3 regions of the Kosakonia sp. YIM B13571 genome follow, and region 1 is predicted to be linked to each of the others. Evidence: predicted binding sites of a transcription regulator. Region 1 holds the regulator's gene; each other region holds the start of a gene.
The links. The regulator Fur, encoded in region 1, represses iron uptake genes when iron is present. The targets are predictions, from matches to a motif close to ATAATAATGAGAACNACTATCAA.
Positions count from the first base shown of each region.

Region 2: the regulator Fur is predicted to act here: its motif matches at 2,691-2,713, upstream of ACFX4O_RS17370 (Nramp family divalent metal transporter).
Region 3: the regulator Fur is predicted to act here: its motif matches at 3,393-3,415, upstream of exbB (tol-pal system-associated acyl-CoA thioesterase).

Region 1 is NZ_JBHZPL010000001.1:513,503-518,564, forward strand. Features, by position in the region: gene ybfF (esterase) at 1-395, shown strand, start outside; gene ybfE (LexA regulated protein) at 528-809, shown strand; gene fldA (flavodoxin FldA) at 973-1,503, shown strand; gene fur (ferric iron uptake transcriptional regulator) at 1,795-2,241, shown strand; gene ACFX4O_RS02480 (beta-N-acetylhexosaminidase) at 2,357-5,011, opposite strand; gene chiP (chitoporin) at 5,057-5,062, opposite strand, start outside.
Region 2 is NZ_JBHZPL010000008.1:1,310-6,371, forward strand. Features, by position in the region: gene ACFX4O_RS17360 (EAL domain-containing protein) at 1-1,172, shown strand, start outside; gene ACFX4O_RS17365 (NupC/NupG family nucleoside CNT transporter) at 1,212-2,399, opposite strand; gene ACFX4O_RS17370 (Nramp family divalent metal transporter) at 2,753-3,991, shown strand; gene ACFX4O_RS17375 (DUF2502 domain-containing protein) at 4,032-4,346, opposite strand; gene mgrA (L-glyceraldehyde 3-phosphate reductase) at 4,470-5,062, opposite strand, start outside.
Region 3 is NZ_JBHZPL010000006.1:26,373-31,434, reverse strand. Features, by position in the region: gene ACFX4O_RS15550 (ESA_00282 family adhesion-associated protein) at 1-164, opposite strand, end outside; gene ACFX4O_RS15545 (hypothetical protein) at 267-671, shown strand; gene ACFX4O_RS15540 (cytoplasmic protein) at 664-1,107, shown strand; gene ACFX4O_RS15535 (SDR family oxidoreductase) at 1,224-2,120, shown strand; gene exbD (TonB system transport protein ExbD) at 2,168-2,593, opposite strand; gene exbB (tol-pal system-associated acyl-CoA thioesterase) at 2,600-3,331, opposite strand; gene metC (cystathionine beta-lyase) at 3,584-4,771, shown strand; gene ACFX4O_RS15515 (DedA family protein) at 4,889-5,062, shown strand, end outside.

The DNA of each region.
Region 1 (5,062 bases):
TTTTTGCCGCCATCAACGCGGTGAGCGATGCAGGGGCATCCACTCGCCAGCAAGCCGCCACATTAATGCGCGCACATATAAATGAAGAAGGCGTCATTCAATTCCTGCTGAAATCGTTTGTTGATGGCGAGTGGCGTTTCAACGTGCCGGTGTTGTGGGATCAATACCCGCATATTGTCGGCTGGGAAACGGTTCCTGCATGGCATAAACCGGCCCTGTTCGTTCGTGGTGGGAACTCTCCTTATGTCACCGAAGCGTACCGTGACGCGTTGCTGGCGCAGTTCCCGCAGGCACGGGCGCATGTAATTGCCGGTTCCGGCCACTGGGTACATGCCGAGAAACCCGACGCGGTTATGCGTGCCATCCGCCGCTATCTCGCTGAAAAGACGAATTGATTAAAAAGGCGGCGACCGGTCGTTTCAACGCGCCCGGTCGTTGGCGTGTCCGTTGTGCTGATGTATGATGGCGCGCTATTCAGCCCGGGCGTGCCGCCCGATTGCTTGTTTTTCCCGTAGTATGCTTAGACCATGGCTAAAGAACAAACGGACCGTACGACACTAGATCTGTTCGCGAATGAGCGTCGCCCGGGACGGCCGAAGACAAACCCGCTCTCGCGTGATGAACAGTTGCGCATCAACAAACGCAATCAGCTAAAACGCGATAAAGTTCGTGGGCTTAAGCGTGTCGAACTAAAACTCAATGTGGAAGCCGTCGATGCGTTAAACGAGCTGGCAGAAGCGCGTGATATGAGCCGCAGCGAGCTTATCGAAGAGATGCTGTTGGCACAGTTGAAGGCATTGCGCGGCTAGCGAATCCTCCGAAACCTCGTCGAAATAACACTTTCATGTGTCATACAGTGCAGTCCGACGCGATAGCAGTTTCCGCGCGCTTCCCTGTTCTGCTATGATTGCCCTTATCTGTGGGCGTAGCGCCACCACCATACTCATTAAGTTTCAAGAGGTTATTTTACTCATGGCAATTACAGGCATTTTCTTTGGCAGCGACACCGGTAACACCGAAAACATCGCGAAAATGATTCAGAGTCAGCTAGGTAAAGACGTTGCCGACGTCCATGACATTGCCAAGAGCAGCAAAGAAGATATCGAAGGGTATGACATTCTGTTGCTCGGCATTCCTACCTGGTACTATGGTGAAGCGCAGTGCGACTGGGATGACTTTTTCCCGACGCTGGAAGAGATCGACTTTAACGGTAAATTAGTGGCACTGTTCGGCTGTGGCGACCAGGAGGATTACGCGGAGTATTTCTGCGATGCGCTGGGTACCATTCGCGATATCATCGAACCGCGCGGCGCAACCATCGTCGGTCACTGGCCAACTGCGGGCTACCATTTTGAAGCCTCTAAAGGTCTCGCGGACGACGATCATTTTGTTGGCCTTGCGATTGACGAAGACCGTCAACCAGAGCTGACATCAGAGCGCGTACAGAAATGGGTAAAACAGGTGCGCGAAGAGCTGCATCTGGACGATATCATTAACGCCTGATTTTTTATGGCGTAATCTGTGGGTTACGCCGTATTAATAGATAAAAGCAATGGAAATAATTGCTACAAATTTTTAACTTTTTTCTCCATCGCTGTACAATAAGCCCTGCTAAACTGGGTGCCGTCGTAAAGGACTTTGCTGGCGACACCACGTTTTATAAGCTTACTTTACTTGAGGGCTTGCAGTTTTCATCCAGCCATGGCAGTTCTATAATGAGACGCATTACCCCAGGTGCATTCCTTATAACTTCCGCTAAGGAAGTGAATCGTATAGCAACAGGACAGATTCCGCATGACTGACAACAATACCGCATTAAAGAAGGCCGGCCTGAAAGTCACGCTTCCTCGGTTAAAAATCCTTGAAGTGCTTCAGGAACCGGATAACCATCATGTCAGTGCGGAAGATTTATACAAACGACTGATCGACATGGGCGAAGAGATCGGGCTGGCAACAGTTTACCGTGTACTGAACCAGTTTGACGACGCCGGGATTGTGACCCGTCATAACTTCGAAGGCGGCAAGTCCGTTTTTGAACTGACTCAGCAGCATCACCACGATCACCTAATCTGCCTCGATTGCGGCAAAGTGATTGAATTCAGTGATGACTCCATTGAAGCGCGTCAGCGTGAAATCGCCGCGAAACACGGCATTCGTCTGACTAACCACAGTCTTTACCTTTACGGTCACTGCGCCGAAGGCGACTGCCGCGAAGATGAACACGCGCACGACGCGAAATAACTGCTTTGAAACCCAAAAAGCCAGCCTGACGGTTGGCTTTTTTTTGCCTGCAATACCGGCACTGAAAGAAAAAACCCGGCAAGCTCGCGCCCCCGGGTTTAATCACTGCCTCAAATTACGCTTTTACGCTGTCGACACGACTAAAGCGTTTGCCGTCCGGGCTGGCAGTGCGCACCTGCACTTCCCCACTTACTTGCGGACGCGCTTTATCATCATAGCGCTGCCAGTGTTTGCCGCCGTCGGTTGAGAACTCAACCACCATGCCAGGGAAGCTGGTATTGGCTTCCAGTTTTCCACCCACCACACGCGCTCCTGGAACCGGTAAGCGGTAATGAACACCAGCCTTATCCAGTTTCGCCAGTTCGCGATGACCTAACAGGTTCGCAAAGCGTTGCCAGTCTCGCTCCAGCGCTTTCACATCCACCAGATGTGTCTCGCCGCCTTTATACTCACGTCCGGCTTTGTAATCCTGCTCCCAGCCCGCGCGGTGCCATGCGCGTTCAGCCACCGAAACCATTCGCGGATAGATCATGTACTCCATCTGATTATCGGTGCGCACCACTTCGCTCCACAACTGCGCGGAAAGGCCATACGCGCCCGGCCACAATTTGTCAGATTTCGCGCTAAACGGATTGCCATCACGATCAAGTGAGGTTTCCGCGTTCTGCGGCATGTTGTCCGGGGCAAAGCTGAAAATCTTACGTTCATCGCTAAAACGCGTGCCCCAGTAGTAGCCGCTTTCCGCCGGGTTTACTTCATTCGGGAAATCGAGATACACATAATCGGGGTTAGAGACCACAACGCGGAAGCCTTTGTTCGCCCAGTCATTCACCGAGTCAAAACCACCCCAGTAGAGCGTATCCCAGAAGTTAACATTGACATGATCGGTGGCAAACACTGATGCATCTTTGGCATCTTTCAAACCATCCTGCCACGCCTGCATTGTGCCGATACCGTGCGCTTTCACCAGCTTGCTGACTTCCACGCCGAAATAACTGGAGAGATGTTCAACATCGGCAACTTTGCCCTCTTTGATCATCGCCTGGCAGGCTTGCGATTTTGCCCACGGCTTATCCTGATTGCTCTGATCGATAATGCCTTTGCCCGCCTCCGGTTTTTTCTGATCCGTATAACCAGCGCCAAGATAGATGTTTTTCGCTTCGTCACCGCCAAAATGCCAGGTATTCAGCGGCAACCCGGCTTCTTTATGCATCTGTTGGATTTCGCCAATCACTTTGTCCACAAAGTTACGCGACGAATCAAGGCACGGATTGAGATAGCCGGTACGGTTATAGAACTGCACACCAGTGGTGTTCGAGGTATCAGTGGGATCCAGCAGGCGATATTGCTGCGCCTCTTTCTCTTTGCCCGCTTTCATCAGGCGCTCGTAACGCGCTTCCATTGAGATCACGGCGGCACGCGCATGAGCTGGCATATCGATTTCCGGGATCACTTCAATCTGTCGCGCTTTGGCATATTTGAGGATTTCGATGTAATCCGCACGGCTAAAGTGACCGCTGCCGTTGTTGTTGCTGTCCGGCCCGGAGCCCAGTTGTGGCAACAGGCACGTTTTCTCACTCAAATCATGACAACGCTTACTGCCGATATCGGTCAGTTCTGGCAGGCCGGGGATCTCAATGCGCCAGCCTTCATCATCCGTAAGATGGAAATGGAATTTGTTGAGTTTGTACGCCGACATCTGATCCAACAGGCGCAGCACCGCCGCTTTACTGTGGAAGTTGCGACCGACATCCAGCTGAATGCCGCGATAATCAAAACGCGGCGCATCTTTCGCCTCAAGCGCGGCAATCTTCATCTCGCCTGTGGCTGGAATGAGCGACAGCAGCGATTGCAGACCGTAGAACACGCCCGCCGGATCGTAGCCGGTCACCACGGTTTCTTTCGCGCCAATGTGTAGCAGGTAAGCCCCGGAAACCGCTTGTTCACCGGTAAAAACATTGCTGGCGATTTCTGTACGCAGCGGATAACCACCCTCCTTCACACCTAGCAACGCAAAACGCGATTTCACCGCATTTTGTGCATCGGCACTCAGCGCGGAAAGATCCAGCTTCACGCCCTGGCTCAGGTCGACATCCTGCCCGTGGATGTTAACCTGCTGCGGCGTTGGCACAATCTGGCCGCGCAACGACGCGAGATTGAGCGTTTTCACATCGCTATTTTTCTCAAAGCGCGCCTCGGCAGTCATCAGGATATTTTTGTCGTCCGGCGTCCGTTTCCACTGATTATCAAGCGGTGTAACAAAGCGGGATAAATCTTCCGTGTCCGTATTGGCAATCACTTTCGCCGTCGCGCCGTCGGCGGTGACGTACCAGCGTGGCAGCACATCGGTGATAAACAACTGCCAGTATTCATTGATAATCGGGATCTCTATCGCCTGCTTCGCCGGGAAACCAGTGAATTTGTCGGTCGGCTCCAGCTTATGCAAGTCGCCCATAATGTGGGTCACTTTGAACTGATCGTTCGCCACCTCCAGCACCGGACGAATGCTGTGAAAATAGATGGCCCAGGCTTTGTCGGTCACCGCGTCGCCATTATTGGTCAGCGTGATCACCGCGTTGTTGCAGGAGGCCCAATCCGCGCCGAGCTTCGCGCAGTTCACGCCGTGTTGCGCGGCGAAATTATCTTTCACCGCATAATTGAGATGAAACTGGCTGATAGCATCAACGGTACTCTGATTCGCCAGCGCAGCAGTGCTGCCCAGCATCGCCAGTACGGCACTGGCGAGCAAACTTAAACGAACTGTTTTCATTACATATTCCTTGTAGTTTGCCGGGACGAACCCGGCATGCGCTCATCAGAA
Region 2 (5,062 bases), on a different contig from region 1:
AGCAGATGGAGCAGCAGCCTAATGGCATCGTGTGCTGTCTGCATATGAAAAACCTGGAATTTCTCAGCCGCCATTTCGGCATGATGATGCGTGTACATGTCAAACGCAGCGTGACGCGTGAGCTTCAGCCCTTACTACTGGAGGGAGAACGCTTTTTCCAGCTTCCCGGTAGTGAGCTTTTATTGTTACTCGATGGGCCAGAAATCCTGGCGCGTTTACATCATATGCTGGATTACCTGAACAGCCGCCGCATTTGCTGGAACAATGCTGCTCTGGATATTGAGTTTGGTGCTTCCTGGGGTGAGTTGCAGGGCTCGGGTGAAGAACTGCACCAGACGTTGGGCCAGTTAAGCTGGCTTTCAGAGCAGGCAAGTGCGGAGCACCAGGTACTGGCGCTGACAAACAGCCTGCAAGTGGTTACCGATCAGACCACGGAGCGCGTGTTACAGCTGAACAAGGTGAAACGTGCGCTCAATGAAAATGGCATTGTCCTCTATGGACAGCCGATTGTGAATGCCGAGGGGCGCGGTTACCAGGAAGTCCTCTCACGGCTGGTGGTTGATGGAGAATTTATTACGCCAGATCTTTTTATTCCCGTTATTGCCCAGTTCAATCTTGGCGCACGGTTTGATATGCAGGTTATAGAGTGCCTGCTTCAGTGGATGCAGGCGCACCCGCAGCCTGGCGATTCGGCGCGTTTTTCGGTGAATTTAATGCCACTCACCCTGATGCAAAAAGAGTTTGCCTCGCAGTTTCTGGCACTTTTTGCACGCTATGCGGTATTGCCGCAGCAGGTGATCATCGAGATAACGGAAGAGCAGGCTTTCTCCAATTCGGAAATCAGTATCCATAATATTAAGCAGTTGCGAAAGGCGGGCTTCAAAATCGCGATTGATGATTTTGGTACTGGCTATGCCAACTTTGAACGTTTGAAAGGGCTCCAGGCGGATATCATCAAAATCGACGGCTGTTTTGTCCGGGATATTTTGCAGGACAAGCAGGACGCGATGATCGTCAAAGCGATATGCGAACTGGCGAAGGCCAAATCGCTGACTGTTGTTGCGGAGTATGTGGAGAATGAAGCGCAGCGCGAAGTGTTGCTGAATGCTGGCGTCGATTACTTGCAGGGGTATTTGCTGGGTAAACCGCAGCCGCTGGCAAAAGCCGAATAAAAAAACCGGGGAAATCCCCGGTTTTTTAGACTATGACAATCAGATAACCAGCGCAGCGATAGCCGCAGACAGCACGCTCACCAGCGTGGAGCCATACACCAGTTTCAGACCGAAACGGGAAACCACGTTACCTTGTTCTTCATTCAGGCCTTTGATTGCACCAGCGATAATGCCGATAGACGAGAAGTTCGCGAAGGACACGAGGAACACGGACAGGATGCCTTCTGAACGCGGAGAGAGGTTCGCCGCGATTTTCTGCAGATCCATCATCGCCACAAATTCGTTAGAAACCAGTTTGGTCGCCATGATACTGGCAACCTGCAGCGCTTCGTGAGCCGGCACGCCCAGCACCCAGGCAATCGGGTAGAAAATATAGCCCAGAATCCCCTGGAAGGAGATGCCCAGCACGGCGGCAAACAGCGCGTTCAGGCCAGAAATCAGAGCAATAAAACCAATCAGCATTGCCGCAACGATAATGGCAACTTTGAAGCCCGCCAGAATGTATTCACCCAGCATTTCGAAGAAGCTCTGGCCTTCGTGCAGCTTCGCCATTTGCAGGTTTTCTTCGCTCTCATCCACGCGGTACGGGTTGAGAATCGACAGCACAATAAAGGTACTGAACATGTTCAGCACCAGTGCCGCAACAACATATTTCGGCTGGAGCATGGTCATGTACGCGCCGACGATGGACATCGAAACAGTCGACATTGCTGTCGCTGCCATGGTGTACATACGGTTGCGGGACATTTTGCCGAGGATGTCTTTATAGGCAATGAAGTTTTCAGATTGCCCCAGAATCAGGGAACTGACGGCGTTAAACGACTCCAGTTTGCCCATGCCATTCACTTTGGACAGCACCGTACCGATGGCGCGGATAATGATCGGCAGCACACGAATGTGTTGCAGAATACCAATCAGAGCGGAAATAAAGACAATCGGGCACAGCACTTTCAGGAAGAAGAACGCCAGACCTTCATCATTCATTTTACCGAAGACGAAGTTGGTACCTTCGTTGGCGAAACCGAGCAGCTTTTCGAACATCTCTGAGAAGCCTTTAACGAAGCCGAGGCCGACATCAGAGTTCAGGAAGAACCAAGCCAGTAAAACTTCAATCACCAGCAGTTGAATAACAAAACGAATGCGGATCTTCTTGCGATCGCTGCTTACGAGCAGGGCAAGCAGCGCCACAACAGCAAGCGCCAGGACAAAGTGCAAAACGCGGGACATATTTGCTCCAAATATGAGACGGGTAGGAATTTCGTGCACATTCTATGTAACAAGACAAAAGAAAACGAGATCAAACACACACTATATTAATGACCTGTGACCAGACTCAAAATTAGTGATCCAACATACATTTCTGTTATGTTAAGTAAAAGCGTGAAAAGTTGCGTCATGCTGCTAGACTCTTAACATAACGCGGCGGCAAAAGCTGTTGTCGCCGTCACCATCCTTGACATCCGACCCTTCTATCGTTTCTGGCTATCAGAGAAATCAGGTTAATCCATTTTAATGATCTTGATAATCATTCTCATTTTGGTAGCATGAAACATAGCAAAGGCTATATCTAGGGGCAATAAATGAACAGTAGTCGCGTTGAGAATAGTAATGGGCGTGCAGCGCGCAAGCTACGGTTTGCCTTAATGGGACCGGCGTTTATTGCTGCTATTGGTTATATCGACCCGGGCAACTTCGCCACCAATATTCAGGCGGGTGCCAGTTTTGGCTATCAACTGCTGTGGGTGGTGGTCTGGGCCAATATCATGGCGATGTTGATCCAGCTGCTTTCCGCCAAACTGGGGATTGCCACCGGGAAGAACCTCGCAGAGCAGATCCGCGATCACTATCCGCGCCCGCTCGTGTGGTTCTACTGGGTACAGGCGGAAATCATCGCCATGGCAACCGATCTGGCCGAATTTATCGGTGCCGCCATCGGATTTAAGCTCATCCTCGGCGTTTCGTTACTGCAAGGTGCGGTGCTCACTGGCGTGGCGACGTTCTTGATTTTGATGTTACAACGGCGGGGGCAAAAACCGCTGGAGAAGGTAATAGGTGGCCTGCTGCTGTTTGTCGCGGCTGCTTATATTGTTGAGCTGGTTTTTTCTCAGCCGAAACTGGCTCAGCTGGCCGAAGGTATTGTGATCCCGAGTTTGCCGAGTAGCGAAGCGGTGTTTCTCGCGGCTGGCGTACTGGGCGCAACCATTATGCCGCACGTCATTTATCTGCACTCGTCTCTGACACAGCATCTGCATCAGGGCACGCAGCGCGAGCGTTACTCCGCTACAAAATGGGATGTCGGTATTGCAATGACTATCGCTGGGTTTGTGAACCTGGCGATGATGGCGACAGCGGCAGCGGCGTTCCATTTTAACGGTCATACCGGTGTTGCCGATCTCGACCAGGCGTACCTGACGCTGGAGCCGTTATTAAGCCATGCGGCAGCGACCATCTTTGGTCTTAGCCTGGTGGCGGCGGGGCTTTCTTCAACGGTTGTGGGGACGCTAGCTGGGCAGGTGGTGATGCAGGGATTTGTGCGTTTTCATATTCCCCTGTGGGTGCGGCGTACCATCACCATGATGCCGTCGTTTATTGTTATCTGGCTGGGGCTGGATCCGACAAAGATCCTGGTAATGAGCCAGGTACTGCTCAGTTTCGGTATCGCGCTGGCGCTGGTGCCGCTGCTGATATTCACCAGCAACCGCAAATTAATGGGCGAGTTAGTTAACACAACATTAATTAAACGGGTCGGCTGGGTGATTGTGGTGCTGGTGGTCAGTTTAAATGGCTGGTTGTTAATCGGCAGTGCGGTGGGCCTGTAAATAGCATAAGAAAAAGGAGCGCTTGCGCTCCTTTTTGGATTTAGTGGTGGTGTCCACGGCCACGATGATCGTCGCGGTCGCGCCAGCCTTCACGGTAGCCGCGCTCATACGCGTCGTGTTTGTCCCAGCCGCGATGCCAGCCGCGGTCATGTCTGTACCAACGATTGCCGCGCCACTCATAGTTGCGGCCCCAGTAGTCACGGTCGCGCCAGCGGCCACCGTCCCAGTAGTTACCGTAATTATCGCGATCGCCAATTTGTAATTTCACAGATGGCACCAGGGTGATTTCGCCAGCATTTGCGACCAGCGGCGCAGAAGCCATTAACACAGCTGCCAGAATCAGTGACCTGAACATACTCTTCTCCTTCACGATCGGGCCGAAACGGCCTGTTACAACAATATTACGGGGCGGCCAAACCCCGTATTATTGGCGGAACTCCTAAATCATGAATGGCAGCATTTTTTGCTAAATTTGCTGTTATTTTGCACCACTGAGAATGGCGTCAATCTCATCGCTTTCGGTGGCGGTAAAGTCGCGGTTTGCCAGCATGCCGACCGCGTCGTCAAGTTGGCTTATTTTACTGGCACCGATCAGCACCGACGTGACACGATCGTTGCGCAGCACCCAAGCCAGCGCCATTTGTGACAGCTTCTGTCCGCGCCGTTCCGCCAGCGTATTCAAGGCGCGAACGGTCGCCAGTTTTTCTTCAGTGATCTGATCCGGGTTGAGAAAACGGCTGCCGCTGGCGGCGCGGGAATCGGGCGGAATGCCGTGCAGATAACGGTCGGTCAGTTGCCCGCCTGCCAGCGGTGAAAACGCAATACTGCCGACGCCTTTTTCCTGCAACACATCAAGCAACTCGGCTTCGACCCAGCGCTCAAACATTGAGTATTTCGGCTGGTGGATAAGACACGGCGTTCCGAGGTCATTAAGAATATCGATAGCTTCGCGCGCCTGCGCCGCCGGGTAGTTGGACAGCCCGACGTACAGGGCTTTGCCCTGGCGCACAATATGGTCCAATGCGCGCATGGTTTCCTTCAACGGCGTCTCGGGATCCGGGCGATGGTGAT
Region 3 (5,062 bases), on a different contig from region 1:
GCTGAGAAATGATCTTCCCCCTCTTCTTTTGACAATGGTTGCGGTGGCAAAGACGGATTGTCAATTTCACTAAGGGGAGCTTTTTTATTGTACTCGCGCATCAATAAAAGAACGCCGCCCGTCAGCAGCAATAAAGCAATAACAGAATAAAAAATACTGTTCATGAGCAGGCTCCTTTTTTTTGATTTTAAAAGTGCGCCATGATATTGTCAACGAACCTCACGCCTGAACACCCTCTTCCCTGTTGATATTAAAGGACATTGGAAATGCTTCCCGAGAATCTTGTCCCGGCACGATTTCACATTTCTGCCGTTGAAACCAAGCCTGGAGAAGAAGGAAAAGAGCCTAATTTAACTCAGGGTAAAAGAACACTCGCTGAACATGCTAACGATATATTAGCAAATGCCAATCGTACCGGACAGTCGAGAAATATGCTGCTGGAAGAACGCGACCGCCATATTAAAGAGCGGCTATTGCGTGTGGTAAAAATCGAGACCTTCGCGCGTTTACTTAATGACTTACAAGCGGAAGGCGAGATCGATGCTCAAACATTAAGCCAAATAATTGCGGATAAAACTCAGCAAATAAATGAAGAAGGTAATGAGATTTGGCTTAATCTCATTACCCGAGAAAAAGACACGCCAATATTTTATAAGTTCGGGGATGAATAACGTGAAAGAGGTCGATAATAATAACGTTTATTTAGCTTTAGATGAGAAAAAAAGCGATGAATTTATCTTAAAGCAAAATAGAGAAGCCCTGATATTAAGTAAAAACGAGACTATCCAGCGAATAGCGCGTGAGCTGGTTTCTATTCCAGCGGCGCTGGTGCGCCTGAAATGGCAGAACCGTCGCGAAATCTACCCCCTGCAGGTGAAAGAAGAGATTTACGGTGCGGTGATTGACGCGATCATCGCGCAAAAACCGGAGCTAAAAGACAAAATCATGGGTCGCCTGGAGGCGCACTATCAGTACATTCTGAGCAGGGAAACCGCGACGTTACGCCTGAGCCGTAAACTGAGCGATGGCGAATACCGCACCTCGAATGTGACAACCGTCGCACTGGAAGAAGACTCGGCAACAAAGAGAGTCACAAACACCAAATAGCCCTTTCTCCATCCCGCGCTTGTACACCTTCGCCTCAAGATAATCCTGAATTAGCCTGCATTTTCAGCTCAGGCTTCTACCCTTAAGTACTCAACAACCGATATGGAGGGTACGTAATGGCGAATAACCAGACGAAAATTCAGGATCCCACCACGCAGTACTACACTGGCGACTACCCGAAACAGCGGCAACCAACGCCAGGCGTACAGTCGAAGATGGACCCGATTCCCGACTGCGGCGAAAACAGTTATGTCGGTAGTGGGCGGCTGCAAGATCGCAAAGCGCTGGTGACCGGCGGCGATTCCGGCATTGGCCGCGCGGCGGCTATTGCCTATGCACGCGAAGGGGCGGATGTCGCCATCAACTATTTACCTGCAGAAGAGGAAGACGCCCGGCAGGTGAAAGCACAAATCGAAGCCGCCGGACGCAAAGCGGTGTTAATTCCTGGCGATCTGACCGATGAGTCTTTTGCCCGCTCGTTGCCGCACAAGGCAAAAGAGCTGCTCGGTGGGCTGGATATTCTGGCACTGGTGGCAGGTAAGCAGACCGCCGTGGAAGAGATTGCCAACCTGACGACAGAGCAATTTACTCAAACCTACACCGTCAACGTTTTTGCGCTGTTCTGGATAACTCAGGAAGCCGTGCCGCTGCTGCCACCGGGCGGGAGCATCATCACCACATCGTCTATTCAGGCGTATCAACCCAGCACACATCTGCTGGACTACGCATCGACCAAAGCGGCAATCCTCAATTACAGCCGAGGGCTTGCGAAGCAGGTCGCGGAAAAAGGGATCCGCGTAAATATCGTCGCACCTGGGCCAATCTGGACAGCGCTGCAAATTGCCGGGGGTCAGCCGCAGGAGAAACTGCCACAGTTTGGCCAGCAAACGCCAATGAAACGTGCCGGGCAGCCTGCGGAACTGGCACCGATTTATGTCTATCTGGCGAGCCAGGAATCCAGCTACGTCACCGCCGAAGTGCATGGCGTGACGGGCGGCGAACACCTTGGATAACAGGCATAAAAAAGCTGGCATTCGCCAGCTTTTTTATTGATTTCGTATTACTTCGCTTTCGTGACTTCTTCACCTACCAGGCCGATCTTCAGATATCCTGCCTGGTGCAACGTGTCCATCACCTTCATCAGCGTTTCGTAATCCACGGTCTTATCCGCGCGAAAGAAGATGGTGGTGTCTTTTTTACCTTCGGTTAGCGTATTTAGCGCGTTAACCATCGTTTCATCAGTAACCTGATCGTTACCAATAAACATGGTGTTATCTGCTTTTACCGACAGGTAAACCGGCTTTTCCGGGCGCGGTTGCGGCTGGCTGGTCGATGCCGGCAGGTTGACTTTCACATCGACCGTGGCAAGCGGCGCGGCCACCATAAAGATAATCAGCAGCACTAACATCACGTCGATAAACGGCGTGACGTTGATTTCGTGCATTTCGCCGTTATCGTCCAGGTTTTCATTAAGACGCATTGCCATGACGAATCAACCTACTCGTAATTTTTGCGCGGTACGAACTGGCTGGGCGTTGCTGGCGGCCAGATCCAGATCGCGGCTTTGCAGCAGCAGAACTTGCGCGGCGATATCACCGAGAGTCGCTTTATAGCTGCCGATCATACGGGCAAAGAGGTTATAAATCACCACCGCCGGGATAGCAGCAACCAGACCGATAGCTGTTGCCAGTAGCGCTTCCGCGATGCCCGGCGCAACAACCGCGAGGTTGGTGGTTTGCGTCTGCGCAATACCGATGAAGCTGTTCATGATGCCCCAAACGGTACCAAACAGACCAATAAACGGAGAGATCGCGCCAATCGTTGCCAGATAACCATTCCCACGCCCCATATGGCGGCCGGTGGCGGCAACGCGGCGTTCCAGACGAAAACCGGTGCGCTCTTTAATACCTTCGTTATCTTCACTACCTGCGGATAACTCCAGTTCGTTCTGGGCTTCGTTGATTAACCGTGTGCTCAGGCTTCGGGCGTGGAAAGCGGAAGCAATTTCACTCGCCTGATCCAAAGAGCGGGCTTCAGCCAACTGCTGCTGCTCACGCTTGAGGCGGCGCTTGTGTGAAATCATCTCAACGCTTTTGCTGAAGAAAAGCGCCCACGTGACGACAGACGCCAGAATCAGGCCGATCATCACCACCTTCACAACGATGTCGGCATGTTGATACATGCCCCACACGGATAGATCCGTCTGCATCAAATTATTACCCACTGTGTATCTCCGAGACGCAAATCACAAAATCTGTGCGTCATCATATCAAAAAGTCGTCGAATTGATAGTCGTTCTCATTAGTATTTGCATGGTGCCTGAATTAAAAGCCATTTTCTTTGCGCTTACGCAGTAAACAAACCCCATTGAACATTTTCTGGAAAAATTACGCCCCCCCGATGTAACACTGCGAGGCATCCGTCGACAATCATGGTAGTCTGGACATCCAGACGTATAAAAACAGGTTGAGCGAGAATGACAGCAAAGCATCTTGATACTGCTCTGGTTAACGCAGGGCGCAGCAAAAAATACACGCAAGGGTCGGTGAACAGCGTTATCCAACGTGCCTCTTCACTGGTATTCGAGACCGTTGAAGCAAAAAAACACGCGACGCGTAACCGCGCCAATGGCGAACTGTTTTACGGTCGTCGTGGCACGCTCACGCATTTTTCGCTGCAAGACGCGATGTGCGAACTGGAAGGCGGCGCGGGCTGCGCGCTTTTCCCCTGCGGCGCGGCGGCGGTGGCAAACACCATTCTGGCGTTTGTTGAACAAGGCGATCATGTGTTGATGACTAACACCGCCTATGAACCCAGCCAGGATTTCAGCACAAAAATTCTCGCCAAGCTGGGCGTCACCACCAGTTGGTTCGACCCGATGATCGGTTCCAGCATCGTGCGGTTGATTCAGCCCAACACCAAAGTGGTGTTCCTGGAATCTCCCGGCTCAATCACCATGGAAGTCCACGACGTTCCGGCTATTGTGCAGGCGGTGCGAAGCGTCGCACCAGAGGCCATTATCATGATCGATAATACCTGGGCGGCGGGCGTTCTGTTTAAGGCGCTGGAATTCGATATTGATATCTCAATTCAGGCGGCGACCAAATACCTGATTGGCCACTCCGATGGCATGATCGGTACGGCGGTTTCCAACGAACGTTGTTGGGAACAACTGCGCGAAAATGCTTATTTAATGGGGCAAATGGTAGATGCCGACACGGCTTATATGACCAGCCGTGGGCTGCGCACACTGGGTGTGCGACTGCGCCAGCACCACGAAAGCAGCCTGAAAATTGCCGAATGGCTGGCGGCACATCCACAGGTTTCGCGCGTGAATCACCCGGCGCTGCCCGGCAGCAAAGGTCACGAGTTCTGGCAGCGGGATTTTACCGGCAGCAGCGGCTTGTTCTCGTTTGTGCTGAATAAGCGCCTGAATAATGAAGAACTGGCGAATTACCTCGATCACTTCTCGCTGTTCAGCATGGCGTATTCGTGGGGCGGTTATGAATCGTTGATTCTTGCCAACCAGCCGGAACAACTGGCGGCGATTCGCCCGGACGGTGAAGTGGATTTCACCGGCACATTAATCCGAGTACACATTGGTTTAGAAAATGTTGACGATCTGATTGAGGATTTAGTGGCAGGCTTCCAGCGCATCGTGTAAACCAAGTTTACGGGCGTAAGTATTCAGAAAATTCTCCATTTCTTGCGCCCCCGATCAAGGTGTTTCAGGCGAACTGGAGTACAATGGCCTCCTCTACGCGGTTCCACGGGAAAGTCCATGGCTGTTATTCAAGATATTATTGCTGCGCTCTGGCATCACGACTTTGCTGCGCTGGCAAATCCACATGTTGTGGGTGTTGTTTATTTAGTAATGTTTGCCACTCTCTTTTTAGAAAACGGCCTACTTCCTGCTTCGTTTTTACCCGGTGACAGCTTGCTGCTGCTGGCCGGC